Regions from separate parts of the Streptomyces sp. NPDC093065 genome, predicted to be linked through region 1. Evidence: riboswitches for the same ligand, from Rfam matches in the RefSeq annotation. Region 1 holds a riboswitch; each other region holds the start of a gene.
The links. Region 1 has a riboswitch for cobalamin ahead of ACIQFU_RS32635 ((2Fe-2S) ferredoxin domain-containing protein). Riboswitches for the same ligand answer to the same signal wherever they lie in the genome.

Region 2: linked by a shared signal. The riboswitch ahead of ACIQFU_RS18150 (ABC transporter substrate-binding protein) and the one ahead of ACIQFU_RS32635 ((2Fe-2S) ferredoxin domain-containing protein) in region 1 are both predicted to bind cobalamin.
Region 3: linked by a shared signal. The riboswitch ahead of ACIQFU_RS18075 (CbtB-domain containing protein) and the one ahead of ACIQFU_RS32635 ((2Fe-2S) ferredoxin domain-containing protein) in region 1 are both predicted to bind cobalamin.

Annotation. Positions count from the first base shown of each region.
Region 1 is NZ_JBIVPJ010000025.1:76,580-83,235, reverse strand. It holds gene ACIQFU_RS32650 (ABC transporter ATP-binding protein) at 1-597, opposite strand, end outside; gene ACIQFU_RS32645 (FecCD family ABC transporter permease) at 594-1,706, opposite strand; gene ACIQFU_RS32640 (ABC transporter substrate-binding protein) at 1,703-2,719, opposite strand; cobalamin riboswitch at 2,777-2,898, opposite strand; cobalamin riboswitch at 3,086-3,211, shown strand; gene ACIQFU_RS32635 ((2Fe-2S) ferredoxin domain-containing protein) at 3,274-3,678, shown strand; gene ACIQFU_RS32630 (hypothetical protein) at 3,733-3,936, opposite strand; gene ACIQFU_RS32625 (GNAT family N-acetyltransferase) at 4,005-4,577, opposite strand; gene tsaD (tRNA (adenosine(37)-N6)-threonylcarbamoyltransferase complex transferase subunit TsaD) at 4,577-5,629, opposite strand; gene ACIQFU_RS32615 (phosphocholine-specific phospholipase C) at 6,272-6,656, shown strand, end outside.
Region 2 is NZ_JBIVPJ010000009.1:169,614-176,269, reverse strand. It holds gene ACIQFU_RS18160 (ABC transporter ATP-binding protein) at 1-683, opposite strand, end outside; gene ACIQFU_RS18155 (FecCD family ABC transporter permease) at 680-1,693, opposite strand; gene ACIQFU_RS18150 (ABC transporter substrate-binding protein) at 1,690-2,739, opposite strand; cobalamin riboswitch at 2,791-2,967, opposite strand; gene ACIQFU_RS18145 (short-chain fatty acyl-CoA regulator family protein) at 2,982-4,397, opposite strand; gene aceA (isocitrate lyase) at 4,774-6,063, shown strand; gene aceB (malate synthase A) at 6,147-6,656, shown strand, end outside.
Region 3 is NZ_JBIVPJ010000009.1:154,218-160,873, forward strand. It holds gene ACIQFU_RS18065 (CbtB-domain containing protein) at 1-192, shown strand, start outside; gene ACIQFU_RS18070 (CbtA family protein) at 218-1,090, shown strand; cobalamin riboswitch at 1,135-1,283, shown strand; gene ACIQFU_RS18075 (CbtB-domain containing protein) at 1,319-1,540, shown strand; gene ACIQFU_RS18080 (CbtA family protein) at 1,564-2,316, shown strand; gene ACIQFU_RS18085 (hypothetical protein) at 2,470-2,817, shown strand; gene ACIQFU_RS18090 (histidine phosphatase family protein) at 2,841-3,446, opposite strand; gene ACIQFU_RS18095 (short-chain fatty acyl-CoA regulator family protein) at 3,468-4,916, opposite strand; gene ACIQFU_RS18100 (MmgE/PrpD family protein) at 5,115-6,623, shown strand; gene prpB (methylisocitrate lyase) at 6,623-6,656, shown strand, end outside.

The DNA.
Region 1 (6,656 bases):
GTTGAGGTCGTGCAGGGCGAGCAGGACGGTCGTGGGCAGACGGCGCAGGATGCCCAGCACGGACAGTTGGTGGCGGATGTCGAGGTGGTTGGTTGGCTCGTCCAGGACCAGGAGGGCGGGCTGCTGGGCGAGGGCGCGCGCGATGAGGACGCGTTGACGCTCGCCGCCGGAGAGCCGGTCGAAGGGGCGGTCCGCCAGGTGGACGGCGTCGACGGCGAGGAGTGCGGAGTCGACGAGGTCGGCGTCCTCGGCGGTGTCACCGGCCAGGAGCCGTTTGTACGGGGTGCGGCCCATGGCGACGACCTCGCGGACGGCCAGGTCGAAGTCGGCGGCCGCGTCCTGGACCACCGCCGCCACGGTGCGGGCGAGTTGCCGTACCGGCAGGGCCCAGGCGTCGCCTCCGTCGACCCGGACCCGGCCGGTGTCGGGGCGCAGGACGCGGTAGACGGTGCGCAGGAGGCTGGACTTGCCGCTGCCGTTGGGGCCGACGAGCCCGATGGTCTCGCCCGGGCGGGCGGTCAGGGAGACGTCGCGCACCAGGTGGCGGGCTCCGGCGGTGAGCGTGACGCCGTCGACGCTCAGCTCGGTCGCGGTCATGCCACTCCTCGGTCGGTGCCGCGCCGGGCGTCCCGGCGCATCAGCCACAGGAAGAACGGCCCGCCGCACAGGGCCGTGAGCACGCCGACGGGTATTTCCGTCGGCGCGGCGATCGTCCGCGCGGCGATGTCGGCCCAGATGAGGAAGACCGCTCCGCCGAGCGCCGCCGTCGGCAGGACACGACGGTGGTCGCCGCCGACGAACAGGCGCACGACGTGGGGCATCATCAGGCCGACGAACCCGATCGGTCCGGCCGCTGCCACCAGCACGCCCGTGACCAGGGAGAGCAGGACGAACAGCCGGGCGCGGAAACGCGCCACGTCCAGTCCCATCGTGGTCGCCGCCTCCTCGCCGGCCAGCAACAGGTTCAGGTTGCGGGCCTGCACCATGAGAACGCCGATGCCGAACAGCAGGGCCGTGCCCGGCAGCCACAGCGTGCCCCAGTCGACGCCGCCGAGCCCGCCGAGGGTCCAGGCGAGGACCGCGCGGGCCTCGTTGCCCCGGTCAGTGGTGAGCAGCAACAGATCGAGGACGGCGGTGAGCACCGCCGCGATCGCCACCCCGGACAGCACCAGCCTGGACGAGGTGATGCGTCCGCCGGTGCGGGCGGTGGCGTACACGAGCAGGAGCGCGCCCAGTGCACCCGCGAAGGCGGCCACCGACAGGGAGGCCGGTCCGAAGAGGGTGAACCCGAACACGATCACGGAGACCGCGCCGAGCGACGCCCCGGAGGAGACGCCGAGCAGGTAGGGCTCGGCGAGCGGGTTGCGTACAAGGGCCTGCAGGGCGGTGCCGATCACCGCCAGACCGGCGCCGGTGACCGCACCGAGCAGCACCCGCGGTGCGCGTACGTCCAACACGATGGTCTCCCGGGCCCGCGACCAGCTCGGATCCTGCCAGTCGGCTCCCAGCGCGTGCGTCACGATGCCCCACACCTGGCCGGGCGGCACGTGTACGGAGCCGATGGCGAGGCCCGCCGTGGCGGAGGCGACGAGCAGGGCGGCGAGGACGAACAGCACGACGGCCAACCCGGTACGGGCCGCTCCTGGCCCGGTCTTGTGCGGTTGAACCGTCCGCTCGGTGGGCGTGCCGGCGGCGGCCTGGGTCACCGGAAGCTCTCCGGGTGCAGCCCGCGCGCCAGGTCCTCGACCGCGTAGGCCGACCGGATGCCGACCAGAGTGGCGGTCAGTGGCAGGACGACGAACCGCTTGTTCCTGACGGCGGGCACGTCGGCGAGCGCGGGCTGGGAGAGCAGGAACTTCTTCTTGGCCTCGACGCTTCCGGCGCCGGCGTAGTCGTAGACGGCAATGACTTCGGGCTTGCGTTCGACGACCTGCTCCCAGGAGACGTCGCCGAAGACGTCGTCGAGGTCGGCGAAGACGTTCTTGCCGCCGGCCAGCCGGATCAGCTCGGTGCCCAGGCTCTTGCCGCCCGCGGTGAACGCGCTCTTGTCGCCGCTGTCGTAGACGAAGACGGACACCCCGGGCTCGTCTTCGACCTCGGCGGCGGCCTTGCCGACGCGGCTCTGCAGGTCCGCGACCAGCTTGTCGGCCCGGTCCGGGACACCGAAGATCTTGCCGATGGTGCGGATCTCGTCATAGGTGTCCTTCATCGTCACCTGCTTCTTTCCGCAGTACTCGCGGTTGAGGTAGGTGTCGATTCCGGCACCGGCGAACGCCTTTCGGGAACGGCCCTCCTTCTCGGCGAAGGCGCTGCCGTAGCCGCCGTAGACGAAGTCGGGTTCGGCATCCAGGATTTTTTCGAACGACGGTTCCCTCTCGGCCAGTTCGGGGATCGCCTCGTACTCCTTCTTCAGCTCGGGCAGGACGGCGGAGTCGGGGTAGGCCGTGCCGACCATGCGGGTCTTCAGGCCGAGGGCGAGCATGAGTTCCGCCGGGTGCTGGTGAATCGTGACCACCCGTGACGGCGGCTTGTCGTACGTCGTCTTCACGCCGCAGTTGTCGATGGTGACGGGGAAGCCCGCGGGCACGGCGGTGGTCGCCTTCGCGTCCCCGCCGTCGTCGTCGGAGGAACCGCAGCCGGTGGTCAGCAGCACGGAGGAAAGGGCCACGGCGGTGGCCGCGGCACGAAGGAGCCCGCGTGTGCGGGCATGGGGGAACAACTGGGACACGTGAAGCCTCCTGGAGTCCGCGCTCCTCGGATCGGGCCCGCGACGGACCAGTGTCCTGACTCCCGGATCGACGTTCCCTCCGCCTTCCCGCGCGGTGCGCAGTGGCATGTCGGAGGGGCGCTCCCCGGTCACAGTGGCGGGACCGTGCCGGATTCGCACCGGCTTCCTGTCTCCCGTCGCGGCGATGACCAGGTGATCCTACGTTTCCCCGAGTCGACGGCGAAAGGCGGACGGGACCGGCAGACCCATCCGTCGGCCACGGCCCCGCACTCCCGGGAGACCGACTGACGGCCGGCACCGGGCGAGCGGGCCCGGCGTCCCGGGATGGGAAGATGACCGGCGACAAGGCGACGGCGGAACGAGGAAGCCGGTGTGAATCCGGCGCGGTCCCGCCACTGTGATCGGCGAGCGCGTCCCGACGGGCCACTGCCCGGCAGCGGGTGGGAAGGCCGGGGTGCGCGCGACCCGAGAGCCAGAAGACTCACGCGGTCGCCTCCTCGACGGACCACCGGGGCGGATCTCCCCGGAGAGAGGGAGGGCACCGCATGCCCGCAACGCCGACCGGACGAAAGACCGACGACGCGAGGACCCGGGCGGTGGCCGCCCCCGTGCCGTGCCGCGTCGTCGTGTGCCGCGACTGCTGCTGCGGCAGCCCCAAAGTGACCGGCGTCGACCACGCGGCCCAGACCGAGCGGCTGCGCGCCGCGGTACCGATACGCGTCTCCGACTGTCTCGACGCCTGCGACCACGCCAACGTCATCGTCGTCCAGCCCTCCGCCCGGGGCCGTGCCGCCGGTGCCCGGCCCGTCTGGCTGGGGCTGGTCAACGACCCGGACGCCACCGAGGACATCGCCGCCTGGGCACGCGCGGGCGGACCGGGCGTCGCGCCCCGACCGGACATCCTCGACCTGTACGCCATCACGCCGCCGCGACGGCGTACGGCCCCCTGACCGCGCGGACGGAGAGTCGGAGGGAGGACAGAAGCCGTGCACGGAGCCCGCGCCTCAACTGCGTCCGTCGACGCCGCCCTGGACGACGTGGCGAGCCTCGGCGGCTTCTCCGCCCTCCGGGTCGGCGGCCCCGACGGCGGCCGGCATCCGGTCGCCCGCTCCTACGCGGCGGGTTCCACCGATCTCGCCGCCGCCGTCGCACGCCGTCACCGCACCCCGGAGCCGCGGACCGAGGTCTCCATCGCCCAACCCGGTCATGCCGCCCGCCTCTGGTCGGGGACCATGCCGGCGTTGACGAACAGCAGGGTCGGGGCCGGCAGCGGGGCTTACAGGGGAAGAAGGGCGAGTGGCCGGGCGGGGTGGCGCGGGCCGAGGAAGACGACGATGCCCTTGCCGTCGGGAGACGGATGGGTGACCTGCGTCCAGCCCTGGCGGCGGTAGAAGGCCATGGCCTGCGTGTTCTGGACGGAGGTCAGCAGCCAGGCACGTCCGTCGGGCGCGTGCGCAGTCACTGCTTCAAGGAGGTCCGCGGCGACACCGGTGCCGCGGGCGGTCGGACGGACGGCCAGTTCGTCGATTTCCAGGGCGCCGCACAACCAGTCCGCGGTGTGCGCGGGGCCCAGGCCGACGGCGGCCTGGGGATAGCAGCGGTCGGTGGGGAAGGGCGTCGGGGTGGTCCACGCGGTGGCGAAGCCGATGGCCTCCCCGTCGCGTACCGCGGTCGCAGCGGTGAAGCCGGGACGGGCCGCGTTCGCCGGCAGCCGGGCCGCGAACTCCGTCGCCCGTTCCTCCTCCTCGTTCCAGGGCGGGGCGCAGAAGGCGTCGACGTAGACGGAGCGCAGCGCGTCGGTGTGCGCGAGCAGTTCGGCCCCCGTGTGGACGCGGATGCCGGTGGTCATCAGGCGGCCACCGCCGTTCCCGCGGCGACCGGGTGCAGGGCGGCGTACTCCAGCGGCGCCGACGGGTCGATGGACACGTCCAGCGGAGCTGGTGCGGCGCCGGCGCGTACGAGGAGGTCGCCGACGGCGGCGATCATCGCGCCGTTGTCGGTGCACAGGCGCAGTGGCGGTACCCGCAGCTCGATGCCGGCCGCCCGGCAGCGCTCCTCGGCGAGCGAGCGCACCCGCGAGTTCGCGGCGACCCCGCCGACCACGACCAGGGTGCGCACGCCGTGCTCCTTGCAGGCGGCGACCGCCTTGCGGGTCAGTACGTCCGCGACGGCCTCCTGGAGCGAGGCCGCGCCGTCGGCCACCGGCAGCTCACGTCCCGCGTGACCCTCCGCCCAGCGGGCGGCGGCGGTCTTCAGACCGGAGAAGGAGAAGGCGTACGAGCCGGGCAGCGGGCGCGGGAAGGGGACAGCGCGAGGGTCCCCCGCCCGCGCCGTCCGGTCGATGGCCGGACCGCCGGGATACGGCAGCCCGAAGACCCGCGCGACCTTGTCGAAGCACTCCCCGGCCGCGTCGTCCAGCGTGTCCCCGAGGTGCGTGATCCGCTCTCGGGCGAGGTCGCGGACGAGGAGCAGGGAGGTGTGGCCGCCGGAGACGATCAGCACCATGCACGGGTTCGGCAGCGGGCCGTGCTCCAGCGTGTCGGCGGCGACGTGCCCGGCGAGATGGTGCACCCCGTACAGCGGGACGCCGAGCGCGTAGGCGATGCCCTTCGCACCGGCCAGACCCGTCTGGAGAGCGCCCGACAGCCCGGGGCCGGTGGTCACGGCGACCGCCCCGACGTCGGACAGCCGCAGCCCGGCCTCGTCCAGTGCCTGCCGGACGACCGGACGCAGCGCGTGGAGGTGGGCGCGGGCGGCGATCTCGGGCACCACCCCGCCGAAGCGGGCGTGCTCGTCCATGCTCGACGCCACCGCGTGCCCCAGCAGCCGCCCGCCCCGGACCAGGCCGGCGCCCGTCTCGTCGCAGGACGACTCGATGCCCAGCACCACCGCAGACCCCATCGACCGACCTTTCTGCACTATGTAAGTTGTTGCGAACAGTGTGCAACAAGATCGGGCCCGATGTGTACCCGAACGGTTCTGTGCAGGTGGCCGACCCGTGGAGCTTTCGACCGATGGCCTCCTCGACCCGACGGCTCCAGCCGTCACCTCCAGCAAAGACGATTCGTGGGAAGGCGCCGGTCTGGGGGTTGATGGCACAGGCGTTCAAGCCGGACACCGCCCAGCCGTCGCCACCGGCCTGCCCTTGAGGAACACCTCGGCCTGGACGATGTCGGTGTCCGGCCCGACCGGGTCCTGGCGCCGTTCGGGGCGAGGGCGGCGACGACGGTGAGCTTGCGGTGGGCGGACGAGTGGTGTCCGGAACCGACCGCCAACCGGTGCCGGCGAAGCCTCCGGGATTGCCGTCCGTACGGGCCGTCCGGCCGGGCAGGGAGGCTCGTCCGTGTCCATGCCCGTCGTGCTCGCGGCCATCCCCGGGCGGACGGCCCCGGCACACCTCGCGTACCGGTGACTTTCACGCGAGCGCCACCGGACCCTTCCCTGACGTTTGCTGCTCCTGGAACACTCCTTTCGCGCGCAATCCGTCATCATCCGGCACCGTCCGGCCGGTTGACCCCCCAAGCCGAGAGGTCCCCCACCCCCATGGCCGAAGTGAACCGGCGCCGATTCCTCCAACTCGCGGGCGCCACGACCGCGTTCAGCGCCCTGTCCGCGAGCATCGACCGGGCCGCCGCGCTCCCGGCGAACCACCGCTCGGGATCGATCGAGGACGTCGAGCACATCGTCGTCCTGATGCAGGAGAACCGTTCGTTCGACCACTACTTCGGCAGGCTGCGCGGCGTCCGCGGCTTCGGCGACCCGCACCCGGTGGCGCTGGACGACGGCCGCTCCGTGTGGCACCAGCGCAAGGCCGACGGCACCGAGGTGCTGCCGTTCCGTCCGGAGGCCGACGACCTCGGCATGCAGTTCCTCGAAGGGCTCCCGCACGGCTGGCCCGACGGACAGGACGCCTACCACGACGCCAGGT
Region 2 (6,656 bases), on a different contig from region 1:
AGGTCGGGGGTGAGGACCTCGGCGGAGGTGCCCTCGGTGACCGCGCGGCCGTCGTGCAGGACGAGGAGGCGGTCGCAGTACATGGCGGCGAGGTTGAGGTCGTGCAGGGCGATCACGGTGGTGACCGGCAGGGCCGCGACGAGTTCCAGGAGGTCGAGCTGGTGCTGGATGTCGAGGTGGTTGGTGGGTTCGTCGAGGAGGAGTTCGCGGGGTTCCTGGGCGAGGGCGCGGGCGATCTGGGTGCGCTGGCGTTCGCCGCCGGAGAGGGTGTGCCAGGACTGGCCGGCCCGGTCGGTCAGTCCGGTGCGTCGCAAAGCCTCGGTGACGGCTGCCGCGTCGGCCGCGGTCGGGGGTGTCCAGGCTCGCCGGTGCGGGATGCGGCCGAGGGCGACGACGTCCCGGACGGTCAGTTCGGTTTGGGTGTGGGTGTGCTGCTCGACGGTGGCGATACGGCGGGCGGTGGCGCGGCGACCGACGTCCATGAGCGGGCGACCGTCCAGGCTCACGACTCCGGTGCTGGGGGCGAGGACCCCGGCCAGCAGCCTGAGCAGCGTCGACTTGCCCGAGCCGTTGGGACCGAGCAGACCGACCGTCTCGCCGGGGCGCAGGGTGAGGGTGACGTCGTCGACGACTACCTTGTCACCGATGCGCCGTACGACGCGGTCCGCGTGCAGGCTGGTCATGCTCTTCCCCGTCCGCGGTAGAGGACGATCACGAACGCCGGTACGCCAATGAGGGACGTCACCACGCCCACCGGGACCTCCTGGGGGTCTAGGACGGTTCGGGCGAGGGTGTCCACCCACACCAGGAAGACGGCTCCGGTCAGCGCGGTGACCGGCAGCAGGCGGGCGTGCCCGGAGCCGGTGAGGGTGCGGGTGGCGTGCGGCAGGACCAGGCCGACGAATCCGATCGCTCCGGCGCAGCTGACCAGGGCGGCGGTGAGCAGCGCGGTCGCGCAGAGCAGGACCAGGCGGGTGCGGGCGACCCGGACCCCGAGTCCCGCGGCGGCTTCGTCGCCGAAGGCGAACGCGTCGAGGGTTCGGGCGTAGCCGAGGCTGACGACGAGCACCACCGTCAGGACGACGGTGCAGAGCAGTACCTGTCCCCAGTCGGCGCCGGTGAGCGAGCCGAGCAGCCAGAACAGCACGCCCCGGGTGGTCTCGGCGTCCGCGGAGGTGAGGACGATGAAGGAGGTCAGCGCGGAGAACAGCTGCATGGCCGCCACCCCGGACAGGACCACCCGGTCGGTGCTGCCGCCGAGGGTGTGGCTGAGCAGCAGCACCAGGGCGAAGGAGACCAGCGCGCCCAGGAAGGCGCCCGCCGACAGGGACACCGCTCCCCCGCCGACGCCCAGCACGACCACGGCGACCGCCCCGGTGGACGCGCCGGAGGAGACCCCGAGGACGAAGGGGTCAGCGAGCGGGTTACGCAGCAGCGACTGCATGACCGCGCCGCAGACGGCGAGTCCGGCCCCGCACACGGCGGCGAGCAGGGTGCGCGGCATGCGCAGATCCCAGACGATGCCGTCCCGCAGCGGCGCCAGGGTGCTCTCGCCGAGGCCGAGATGGGCCGCGACGGCGGCCCAGACGTCCCCTGTCGAGATGTCCGCCGGTCCGATCGTCACGGCGACGGCGATCGACACGAGCAGCGCGGCCAGTCCGCTGCCCGTCAGCAGCAGGGAGCGGATGCTCACTTGGCGAGGCCGAAGTCGCGCAGACCTGCTGCGACCTTCTCGATCCCCTGGATGGTGCGGATGGACGGGTTCATCGCCTGCCCGCTCAGCAGGACGTACCGCTTCTTCTTCACGGCGGTCAGATTGCGGGTGGCGGGGTTCGCCTCCAGGAAGCGGATCTTGGCCGCGGCGGTCTCGGCGGTCTGCTGCTTGCGGGTCAGGTCGCCGATCACGATGACGTCGGGGTCGCGGTCGGCGACGGTCTCCCAGTTGATCTGGGGCCATTCGTCGTGGGAGTCGGCGAAGGCGTTCTTCGCGCCGACCGCGCGCGTGATGGCGCCCGGCGCGCCGCAGCAGCCGGCGAGGTACGGGGACTGGGAGTTGGCGAACCAGTACATGAGGGAGACGTCGGATGCGTGCAGTCCGGCGGTGGCCGTGCTCACCCGCTTCTTCAGCGAGGCGACGAGCTTCTCACCGCGCTCCTCGACGCCGAACGCGCGGGCGAGATCGCGTATTTCGCCGTAGACGGCGTCGAGGGTGAGCGGTTCGCTGCGCGAGCCGTCGCCGCCGCTGTCGTTGTCCTTGCCTGCGCAGTCGGAGGGTGAGACGTAGGTGGGTACGCCCAGCTTCTCGAACTGCTCGCGGGTGGCGACCCCGCCCTTGCCGAGGGTGGAGATGAACGAGGCGGTGACGAAGTCGGGTTCGGCGTCCAGGACCTTCTCGAAGGACGGGTTGTTGTCGGCGAGGCGCGGCACGGTGGCGTTGGCCTTCTCCAGGCCCTTCATCACCGGGTCGGTCCAGGTCGCCGTACCGGCCATGCGGTCGGCGAGGCCGAGGGAGAGCAGGATCTCGGTGGTGCCCTGGTTGAGGGAGACGGCCCGCTTCGGGGCCGACTTCAGGGTGACCTTGTGGCCGCAGTTGTCGAGGGTCACCGGGTAACCAGCGGCTGAGGTCTCCTCCCGCTTCGCGTCACCCGCGTCGGAGGAGCCGCACGCGGTGAGCAGCAGGGCGGACGCGACGAGCAGCGCCGGGGTATGGAGGAGGGCGGGGGTGCGGAGCACGGGCATGCCTCTGGGGTCGGGGCTCGTTCGCGGAGCCGGCCTACGGACGTCCCCCGCGCTGGGCGCGAAGGTGCCAGCAGGTCTTCGGACTCGGGTTCGTCCGGCCGGGGCGCCTTCCCGGTCTCCCAGTGGCGTCGTGCCCCGCCCGTCCCCCTCACCGCTGCGCGTCAGTTCCGGATTCGCACCGGATTCCCTGACCACGGATGTGGTTCGACTGGCCTGTCGAGGCTATCAAGGTAATCGCTGGGTCAAGTCGTGTGATCGGTCACGGGGTACGGCACGAAGGTGCTGGTGTTCTGGTCGATCCGCAGCGGACGGCCGAGCGGGGGTGCCCCGCGCTGGGGGCAGTCGAGGCGATCGCAGACGCGGCAGCCCATGCCGATGGGGGTGGCGGCGGAGGTGCTGGTCAGGTCGAGTCCGTCGGAGTAGACAAGGCGGTGGGCGTGGCGGATCTCGCAGCCCAGGCCGATGGCGAAGGTCTTGCCTGGTTCGCCCCAGCCGCCACGGTGCCGGGTGACCGCTCGCGCGGTCCACAAGTACCGCTGCCCGTCGGGCATTTCGGCGATCTGCACGTGGATGCGGCCGGGGGCCGCGAACGCCTCGTACACGTTCCACAGCGGGCAGGTGCCGCCGGCCCGGGAGAAGTGGAAGCCGGTGGCGGACTGGCGTTTGGACATGTTGCCGGCGCGGTCGACGCGGACGAAGGAGAAGGGCACGCCGCGCAGCCGGGGGCGTTGGAGGGTGCTGAGGCGGTGGCAGACGGTCTCGTAGCCGAGGCCGTGGCGGTCGGTGAGGAGTTCGAGGTCGTAGCGGGCTTCCTCGGCGGCTGTGTGGAAGGCGGTGTAGGGGAGGATCAGCGCGGCGGCGAAGTAGTGGGCGATGCCGATGCGGGCCAGGGCGTGGGTGGGGGTGCCGGGCTGGAAGTCTTCGGCGGCCTGGCGGGCGAGTTCGACGTCGTGTTCGAGCAGGGCGAGCTGGGTGGCCATGCGGAAGGCGCGCTGGCCGGGGCGCAGGCGGGCCGAGAGGTGGAGGGTGCGGGTCGGCTCGTCGTAGTGGTGGAGACGATCGCTCGATTCGCCGGTCAGCCGTACGCCGTGGTGGTCGGTGAGGCGTGCGGTGAGCACCCGCAGGACGTCGCCGGGGCGGACGCCGATCTCCTGGGCGAGTTCCTCCGCCGCGAGGTCGGTGTCGTGGAGGTAGTTCTGGCGGCGGTAGAAGAAGTCGCGGATCTCCTCGTGCGGCGAGTGTGGTGAGCGAGGTGCGGCCGGGTCGGTGTCGCGGGCGTCGGTCGCGCCGGCGAGGCGTTCGGCCAGGAGGTGGTTGCGGCGGCCGAGGTCGAGCAGGACCTGGGCGACGCCGGGCATGCGGGAGGCCAGCTCGGCGAGGTCGGCCGGACTCACCCGGGCTGCGGTGATCTCGCCTGCCAGGGTCTCGCGGAGGTCGGCGACCAGGCGGCTGGTGTCGCGTTCGGAGAAGAAGGCCGGGTCGACGCCGAACGCCTCGGTCAGCCGCAGCAGGACGGGCACGGTCAGCGGGCGGGAGTCGTGCTCCATCTGGTTCAGGTAGCTCGGCGAGATGCCCAGCACCCGGGCGAGCGCGGCCTGGCTCATCCCGCGTTCCTCGCGCAGGCGTCGCAGCCGCGCTCCCGCGTAGATCTTGCTCACCATGGTCCTCCGTGTCCGGGACGCGGTCAGCGTACGTGATCAGCCTCCGGATCACTCCCTTCGCAACCTTGGCAAAACACGAGGCGAAGATTCGCAGAAATTGGCAGCCATCCACAGTTGATGGCACTGAGTGCCAGTGTCAGAGTCTGAGTGCGGCCCGCCGGACCCCGGCGACCACCGCCCGCACCCGGGGCACGATTCATGCCCTGACGTCGGAGCTCCCGGCGAAAGCGGTGTCCGTACCGGCAGCATTGCTCACCTCCGCCACACGGCGGCACGGCGGGCCGCACCCCAGTTTCACGACACACAGTGCCACCCCTGTTCGCCCGGACCGGGAGCTTGGCAGACGCAACAGACCGAGGAGACGGTGACAGTCATGGCAGAAGCGAGGACGAGCACGCAGGCGGCCGAGGAACTCGCCCAGCGCTGGGCCACCGACCCCCGCTGGCAGGGCATCGAGCGCACCTACGGCGCCGAGGACGTCGTCCGGCTCTCCGGCAGCGTCCGCGAGGAGCACACCCTGGCCCGCCGCGGCGCCGAGCGCCTGTGGCGCCAGTTGCACGAGCAGGACTACATCCACGCGCTCGGCGCGCTGACCGGCGGCCAGGCGGTGCAGCAGGTGAAGGCCGGGCTGCAGGCCATCTACCTGTCCGGCTGGCAGGTCGCCGCCGATGCCAACCAGGCCGGGCACACCTACCCCGACCAGTCCCTGTACCCGGTCAACTCCGTGCCCCAGGTGGTCCGTCGCATCAACAACGCGCTGCTGCGAGCCGACCAGATCGCCACCGCCGAGGGCGGCTCGGACACCACGGACTGGCTGGCGCCGATCGTCGCCGACGCGGAGGCCGGCTTCGGCGGGCCGCTGAACGCCTTCGAGCTGACCAAGGCGATGATCGCGGCGGGCGCGGCCGGTATCCACTACGAGGACCAGCTCGCCTCGGAGAAGAAGTGCGGCCACCTGGGCGGCAAGGTCCTCGTCCCGACCTCGCAGCACATCCGCACCCTGAACGCGGCCCGCCTGGCCGCCGACATCGCCGACGTGCCGACCCTGATCGTCGCCCGCACCGACGCTCTCGCCGCCAACCTCCTCACCAGTGATGTCGACGAGCGCGACGCCGAGTTCGTGACCGGCGAGCGCACCGCCGAGGGCTTCTACCGGGTGCGGAACGGCATGGCGCCGGTCATCGCCCGCGGGCTGGCTTACGCCCCCTACGCGGACCTGATCTGGGTGGAGACCGGCACACCGGACCTGGCGCAGGCCCGCGAGTTCGCCGAGGCCATCCACGCCGAGCACCCCGGCCAGATGCTCGCCTACAACTGCTCGCCCTCCTTCAACTGGAAGGCGGCCCTGGACGACGACCAGATCGCCAAGTTCCAGCGGGAGCTGGGCGCGATGGGCTACCGCTTCCAGTTCATCACGCTGGCCGGCTTCCACTCCCTCAACCACGGCATGTTCGACCTCGCCCGTGGCTACGCCGAGCACGGCATGACCGCCTACGTCGACCTCCAGGAGCGCGAGTTCGCGGCCCAGGCGCAGGGCTTCACCGCCGTTAAGCACCAGCGCGAGGTCGGCACCGGCTACTTCGACCTGGTCTCCACCGCCGTCAACCCGGCGTCCTCCACGACCGCGCTGGCCGGATCCACAGAGGAGGAGCAGTTCCACTAGGCCGCCCCTCACGGTCCGGCCCCTGACCGAACGGGGGCCGGGCTGCAGTCCCCGCCACCCTGCTCCCCGTTCAGGAGTCCTGGATGTCCACCACCACTCTCGCCCGGACCCTCCGCGTCCTGGCCGCGCCGGGCGACCGGCACGACGAGATCCTCACCCCTGCCGCCCTCGGCTTCGTCAGCCGGCTCGCCGCCGAGTTCGGCGAGCGCCGCGACGGTCTGTTGAAGGAGCGCCGACGGCAGGCGATCCGGCTCGCGGCCGGTTCCCCGCTCGACTTCCCCATGGTCACCTCCGCGGTCCGCGCCGATCCCGCCTGGCGTGTCGCGCCGCCCGCGCCTGGCCTGACCGACCGCCGCGTCGAGATCACCGGGCCGCCGCAGCGCCGTATCGCCGTCAACGCCCTCAACTCCGGTGCGAACGTGTGGATGGCCGACTTCGAGGACGCCACCTCCCCCACCTGGGAGAACGTCATCGGCGGCCAGCTGACCCTGCTCGATGCCATCGAGCGGCGCATCGACTTCACCACCGAGGAGGGCAAGGAGTACCGGCTCGGCGAGCGCGGCCGGCTGGCCACGATCGTGGTACGGCCGCGC
Region 3 (6,656 bases), on a different contig from region 1:
GCGCTTCCCACCCCGGTCGTCCTGCCGGCCACCAAGGCCGTGCTCTGGCTGGTCGGAACAGCGCTGATCGCGCTGGCCGTCTACTACTTCATCGGCGTCGACCAGGGCGCCTACTCGGTGTTCGGCAAGGACATGCACGTCCACGAGTTCGTGCACGACGCCCGCCACTTCCTCGGCTTCCCCTGCCACTGACGAGAACCGGCAGGGACATCCGAACATGGAAAAGAAGCTCATCCTGCTCGGCGTCATCGCTGGCGCAGTCGCCGGTCTGCTCGCGTTCGTCTTCGCCCGGATCTTCGCCGAACCCCAGATAGCCAAGGCCATCGACTACGAGAGCGGACGCGACGCCGCCCAGGCGGCTCTCGACAAGGCCGCCGGAGTGACCCCTGAGGCCGCTGGCCCGGACATCTTCAGCCGGACCATCCAGGCCAACGTCGGCATCGGCGTCGGCATGGTCTTCTTCGGCATCGCGATGGGCGCCCTGTTCGCCGTCGCCTACACCATCTGCCTCGGACGCGTCGGCAAGCTGCGTCCCCGCAACCTGGCCCTGCTGGTGGCGCTCGGCGGCTTCCTCGGCATGTACTTCGTGCCGTTTTTGAAGTACCCGGCCAACCCGCCCTCGATCGGACACACGGACACCATCAAGGACCGCGGCAACCTCTACCTCGCCATGGTCCTGTGCTCGGTCGCCTTCCTTGTCGCCGCGGTCTGGCTCGGCAAACGCCTCCAGCCGCGCTTCGGCAACTGGAACGCCACCCTCCTCGGCGCCGGCTCCTACATCGTGGCGATCGGCATCGTCATGGCCCTGCTGCCGCAACTCGGCGAACTCTCCGTCAACGTCCAACACTACGGCCACCACGCCACCGAGACCCCGCTACCGCTGACCAACTCCAAGGGCACCATCGTCTACCCGGGCTTCCCGGCGGACGTCCTGTTCTCCTTCCGCTTCTACTCCGTCGCCGCCCAGGCCCTGCTGTGGACGACGGTGGCTCTGGCCTTCGGCCCGATGGCCGAGCGACTGCTCGACCCGGCCGTCCGGGCAGCGGCCAAGCCCGTGCCCGGACAGCCCGAGCCGGTGGGCGCGGCCTGATCCACCCGGCAGCGAGAAGGATCACGCGAGGCGAGACGGTATTGGCCATGTCCGCGACACGCGGTACCGTCACTGCGATATCGACGACGGCAGAACGGAAGCCGGTGAGAAACCGGCACGGTCGCGCCACTGTGTGCCTGCCCCGAGCGCGGGGCGGCGAGTCAGACCCGTAGCCGTCGTCATGTGCACCACCGAGATGGGACGCGAACTCCCAGAGGAGGCCCTGCCATGGCGCAGCATGTCGCACCGCCGACAGCCACCACCCCCGCTCTCCCCGCCAAGCTGCCGATCGGCGCGATCGTCCCCTGGGCGGTCTTCTTCGGCATCCTGATGCTGGTCCTGCTCTACTTCGTCGGCGCCGAGCAGGGGGCCACCTCCGTTGTCTCCGGCGAGGACGTCCACGAGTGGGTGCACGACGCCCGCCACCTTCTCGGCTTCCCCTGCCACTGACCCGAGGGGAAACCAGCACACCCATGAACTCCGCAACGGTAAGAAACCTCCTCGTCCGCGGCATGCTCGCCGGCCTCGCGGCCGGCGTCCTCGCCCTCGTCGTCGCCTATCTCCTCGGTGAGCCGAACGTCGACAAGGCGATCGCCTTCGAGGACGCCCACTCCCACGAGCACGAGATGGAGATCGTCTCGCGCTCCCTGCAGTCCACCGCCGGCCTGGCCACCGGTGTCCTGATCTACGGGGTCGCCTTCGGCGGCATCGCCGCGCTCGCCTACTGCTTCGCCCTCGGCCGGGTCGGCCGCTTCAGCCCCCGGGTGACCGCGCTGCTCCTGTCCGGCTGCGCCCTGCTCGCGGTCTACGTCGTGCCGTTCCTGAAGTACCCGGCCAACCCTCCCGCCGTCGGCAACCCCGACACCATCGGCAAGCGGACCACCCTGTACTTCCTGATGATGCTGCTCAGCGTCCTCCTCGCCGTCGCCGCGACCATCCTGGGCAAGCGCCTCGCGCCCGCCCTGGGCACCTGGTGGGCGACCGTTACGGCGGTCGCCGGCTTCGCGGCGGTGATCGGGCTGGCGTACGCCTTCCTCCCCGTCATCAACGAGGTTCCGTCCGACTTCCCGGCCACCGTGCTGTGGCGGTTCCGCCTCTCCGCGCTCGCCATACAGACCGTGTTGTGGGGAGCCTTCGGACTCGGCTTCGGTGAACTGGCCGAGCGCCTGCTGAACCCCAAGCCCGCCACGAAGGTCCCGGCCTCGGCAGTGGCCGCGCCCAGCTGACCATGATCCGACCATGAGTGAGGGCCCGCGGAACCATCCGGGGGCCCTCTCGCGTTCTCCGGACACCCGACCAGGACCACGGACATGACCCGACGAACAGACCGGCCCGAGCGATTAGACGAGGACGACGAAGGCGAGCAGCGGAGGAGCCGAGTGACCAGACGACCCCAGCCCCGCCACATCACCCTGGGCGGCCATGAGGCCGTTGCCCTGACTCCCAAGGAGTACGAGCAGCTGATCGCGAGCCGCCGCCAGATCGGCGGCCAGAGCGCCCGCGTCCGGGTCCTCGCCCAGCAGGTCAAACGCAGTGAGCAACTGCTGCGGGACCTGGAGGATCTGATCACCGCTGCGGACCGTGGCTGTGGTGAACCGGCCCGGACACCACCGGCAGCCTGCTCGGCTCAGTGCGCTGACCCGGACGCCACGGTGGGGACGGAATCGGGGTGTCTGCGGTGCGCGATCGCGGCGCTGCTGCGCCGCCACCGTGAAGCGGCGGCCTGAACAGCAGCGATTCACGACAGACGTCATTCCTCCCCGCAGTCGCTGTTGTCGTCCGGGGACTTCAGAGGCTGTCCCAGCCTGAGATTCCAGCGCCCGGCACGCCCGGTGATCTCTGTCGCCGTCAGCGGGGGAACGTCAGCGCGCCAGAAGGCCGCTGCGGGTGCGCCGAGCACATGCACCACCGCGGCCCGGACGACATCGGGCTCCACTACGGCGAGTGTGCGGCCGTCCGCCTGTGCCATGGCGTCGAGCCACCGACCGATACGGCAACACATCTCCTGCACCGACTCCCCACCGTGCGGCGCGGACGCGGGGTCGGCCAGCCACCGGCCCACCGCCTCCGGCTCACTTCCGGCGACCTCGTCGAGAGCCAGGCCCCGCCAGCGCCCCGCGTCCAGGCCGGCCAGCTCCGCACTCGGCTCGCCCGCCACCAGTCCCAGCGCCGCCGCGGTCTCCCAACAGCGCAGGCCCGGAGAGACGAACACGCAGGCCCCCGCAGGCAGCGTTCCGGCCGCCGCGCGGGCCTGCGCCGCGCCCCGCTCGTCGAGCGACGTCGCGCCGTCATCGAAGCGAGCCTGGCGAAGAGACGGGTTCAGCGCGGGCGAAATGAGGGTGACGCGGCTGGTCACGGGCAGCTCCTGCCATCTGTGTCAGGGAGTACGGGTCTCCACCGGGTACGGAACATACGTCCGCCGGTCGGGATCGACGGCGAGCCGTCCGCCGGCCGGAGGGCGGGCCCGCTGTGCGCAGTCACGGCGTTCGCAGATCCGGCAGCCCAAACCGATGGGCGTCGCCGCACGAGGGTCGTCCACAGCGATGCCCTCGGCGTAGACGAGCCGGTGGGCGTGGCGCAGCTCGCAGCCGAGCGCGACGGCGAACTCGGCGCGCGGGGCATGATGGCCGAAGCCGCCACGGGTGATGGTGCGCGCGATCCAGAAGTACCGCTTCCCGTCCGGCATCTCGGCGACCTGGGTCAGTATCCGGCCGGGCGCGGAGAACGCCTCGTACACCGTCCACAGGGGACAGGTGCCGCCGAGCCGCGAGAAGTGGAAGTCGGTCGCGGACTGGCGTTTGGAGATGTTCCCGGCCCGGTCGACCCGAAGGAACGAGAAGGGGATGCCGCGGCGGCCGGTGCGCTGGAGAGTGCTCAGGCGGTGGCAGACCGTCTCGAAGCCGACGCCGTAGCGGGCGGAGAGCAGCTCGATGTCGTAGCGCACCTCTTCGGCCATGGTGTGGAAGGCGGTGTACGGCATGAGGAGCGCGCCCGCGAAGTAGTTGGCCAGGCCGATGCGGGCCAGCGCCGGTGCCTGGGGCGAGGTGAGTTCCGCGGAGCCCCGGGCGAGCTGGTCCAGGAGCGGGCCGTGTTCCAGGAGGGCCAGCTGGGTGGCGAGCTGGAAGGCGCGCTGGCCCTCGCTCAGCCAGGGGGAGAGGAACAGCAGCCCGGTGTCGGGGTCGAGCCTGCGGGCGTCCCCGGAGCGGCCGGGAGCCGCCTGGACCACCTTGATCCCGTTGCGTTCGGCGAGGCGTGCGGTGAGGGCGTCGGCGACGCGGCCCGGCCGCAGCCGCATGGCCTCGGCGAGTTGTTCGGCCTCGGTGTCCAGCGGCTCGAAGTGGTTGTGGTGGGTGTAGAAGAAGTCCCGTACCTCGTCGTGGGGTTCGCCGGCCGACAGCGGCGGCGGACCGTCGCCGGTGCCGGGTGCGGCGAGGGCGGCGGCCTGTTCGGCGGCGTCGCGGTAGCGGCGGTGCAGGGCGACCAGGGCGCGGGCGACCTCGGGATGGTCGCGGGCCGCCTCGCTGATCTCCTCGGCGGCGGGCAGCTCGACCCCGCACGCCTCGTCGGCCAGAGCGTCTCGCAGATCCGCGGCGAGCCGGTCCTCGTCCGCGTCCGAGAAGAACTCGGCATCGACGCCGAAGACCTCCGCGATCCGCAGCAGCACGGCTGCCGTGAGCGGGCGCTGACTCTGTTCGAGCTGGTTGGCGTAGCTGGTGGAGATGCCCAGCGCGTGGGCCATCTCGACCTGGTTCATGCCCTCCTCACGGCGCAGCCGCCGCAGCTTGGCATGCGCGTACACCTTGCGCTCGGTCGGCCGTCGGGGCATGACGCACCTCCTTGGGGAAACCCGGTCGCCACCCTCACGTACTTGCGAACATAGCATTCGCTAAATTCGCAACGTTCGCAGATTCGCAGTTTCTCGTTGTACGGATTCCGCACCTTGGCCCGGTGGTCCGAGGGGCGACGGCCGGGCAGGCTCGATCACATCGGCCCCACCGTCCCGCACCGCATCGCGAGGAGTCCCGTGATCGAGCACCACGTCCGTGTCCACCCCAGCGCCGACCGGCTGCCCCGCGAGGACCAGCTCGCCTGGAAGCTGGCAGCCGTCGCGACGGCGACGCAGGAGCTGGATCCCGACAGCGCGGCCATGGCCGTCAACCGGGTGATCGACAACGCCTCGGTCGCCGTCGCCTCCCTGCTGCGCCGCCCGGTCGCTGTCGCCCGCGCCCAGGCCACCTCCCACCGCACCGGATCACCGGGGGCATCGGTCTTCGGCACCCGTACCCGCGTCTCCCCGGAGTGGGCGGCCTGGGCCAACGGCACCGCCGTACGCGAACTCGACTTTCACGACACCTACCTGGCCGCCGACTACTCCCACCCCGGCGACAACATCCCGCCCCTGCTCGCGGTCGCCCAGCACACCGGCCGCACCGGCGCCGACCTGCTGCGCGGCATCGTCGCGGCGTACGAGATCCATGTCGCCCTGGTCAAGGGCATCTGTCTGCACGCGCACCGCATCGACCACGTGGCCCACCTCAGCGCGGCCACTGCCTGCGGCCTGGGTGCGTTGCTGCGGCTGCCGACCGAGACGGTCTACCAGGCGGTACAGCAGGCGGTGCACACCACGACCGCGACCCGGCAGTCCCGCAAGGGAGAGATCTCCAGCTGGAAGGCGTACGCCCCCGCCTTCGCCGGCAAGGCCGCCGTCGAGGCCGTTGACCGGGCGATGCGCGGCGAGACCTCCCCGTCGCCGGTCTACGAGGGCGAGGACGGCTTCCTGGCCTGGATGCTGGACGGCCCGCAAGCCGACTACACCGTCCTGCTCCCGGAGACCGGCGAGCCGCGCTGCGCCATCCTCGACACCTACACCAAGGAGCACTCTGCCGAGTACCAGGCGCAGGCGGTCATCGACCTGGCCCGGCGCCTGCGCGAGAAGACCGGCCCGCTGGAGAAGGTCCGCTCGGTGGTCTTGCACACCAGCCACCACACCCACCACGTGATCGGCTCCGGCGCGAACGACCCGCAGAAGTACGACCCCACGGCCAGCCGAGAGACCCTTGACCACTCGGTGCCGTACATCTTCGCCGTGGCCCTGGAGGACGGTGGCTGGCACCACGAGCGCTCCTACGCCCCCGAGCGTGCCCGGCGACCGGAGACGGTCGAGCTGTGGCGGAAGATCACTACGGTCGAGGACTCGGAGTGGACCCGCCGTTACCACGATCCCGACCCGTACCGTCGGGCCTTCGGCGGTCGCGCCGTGATCACCCTGGACGACGGCACGGTGATCGAGGACGAACTGGCGGTCGCCGACGCCCACCCGGCCGGCGCCCGCCCCTTCGACCGCCCCGCCTACGCCCACAAGTTCCGCACTCTGGCCGAAGGCGTCGTCGCGCCGGCCGACCGGGACCGCTTCCTGGCCGTCGCCGAGCACCTCGCCGAGCTGGGCGTCGCTGACCTGGACGGTCTGTTCCCGGCCGTCGACACGGAGGCCGTCGCCGCGTACGACGCGACCCTGCCGAAGGGCGTCTTCTGATGCTGCTCCACACCCGCACCACCCCTGCCGAAC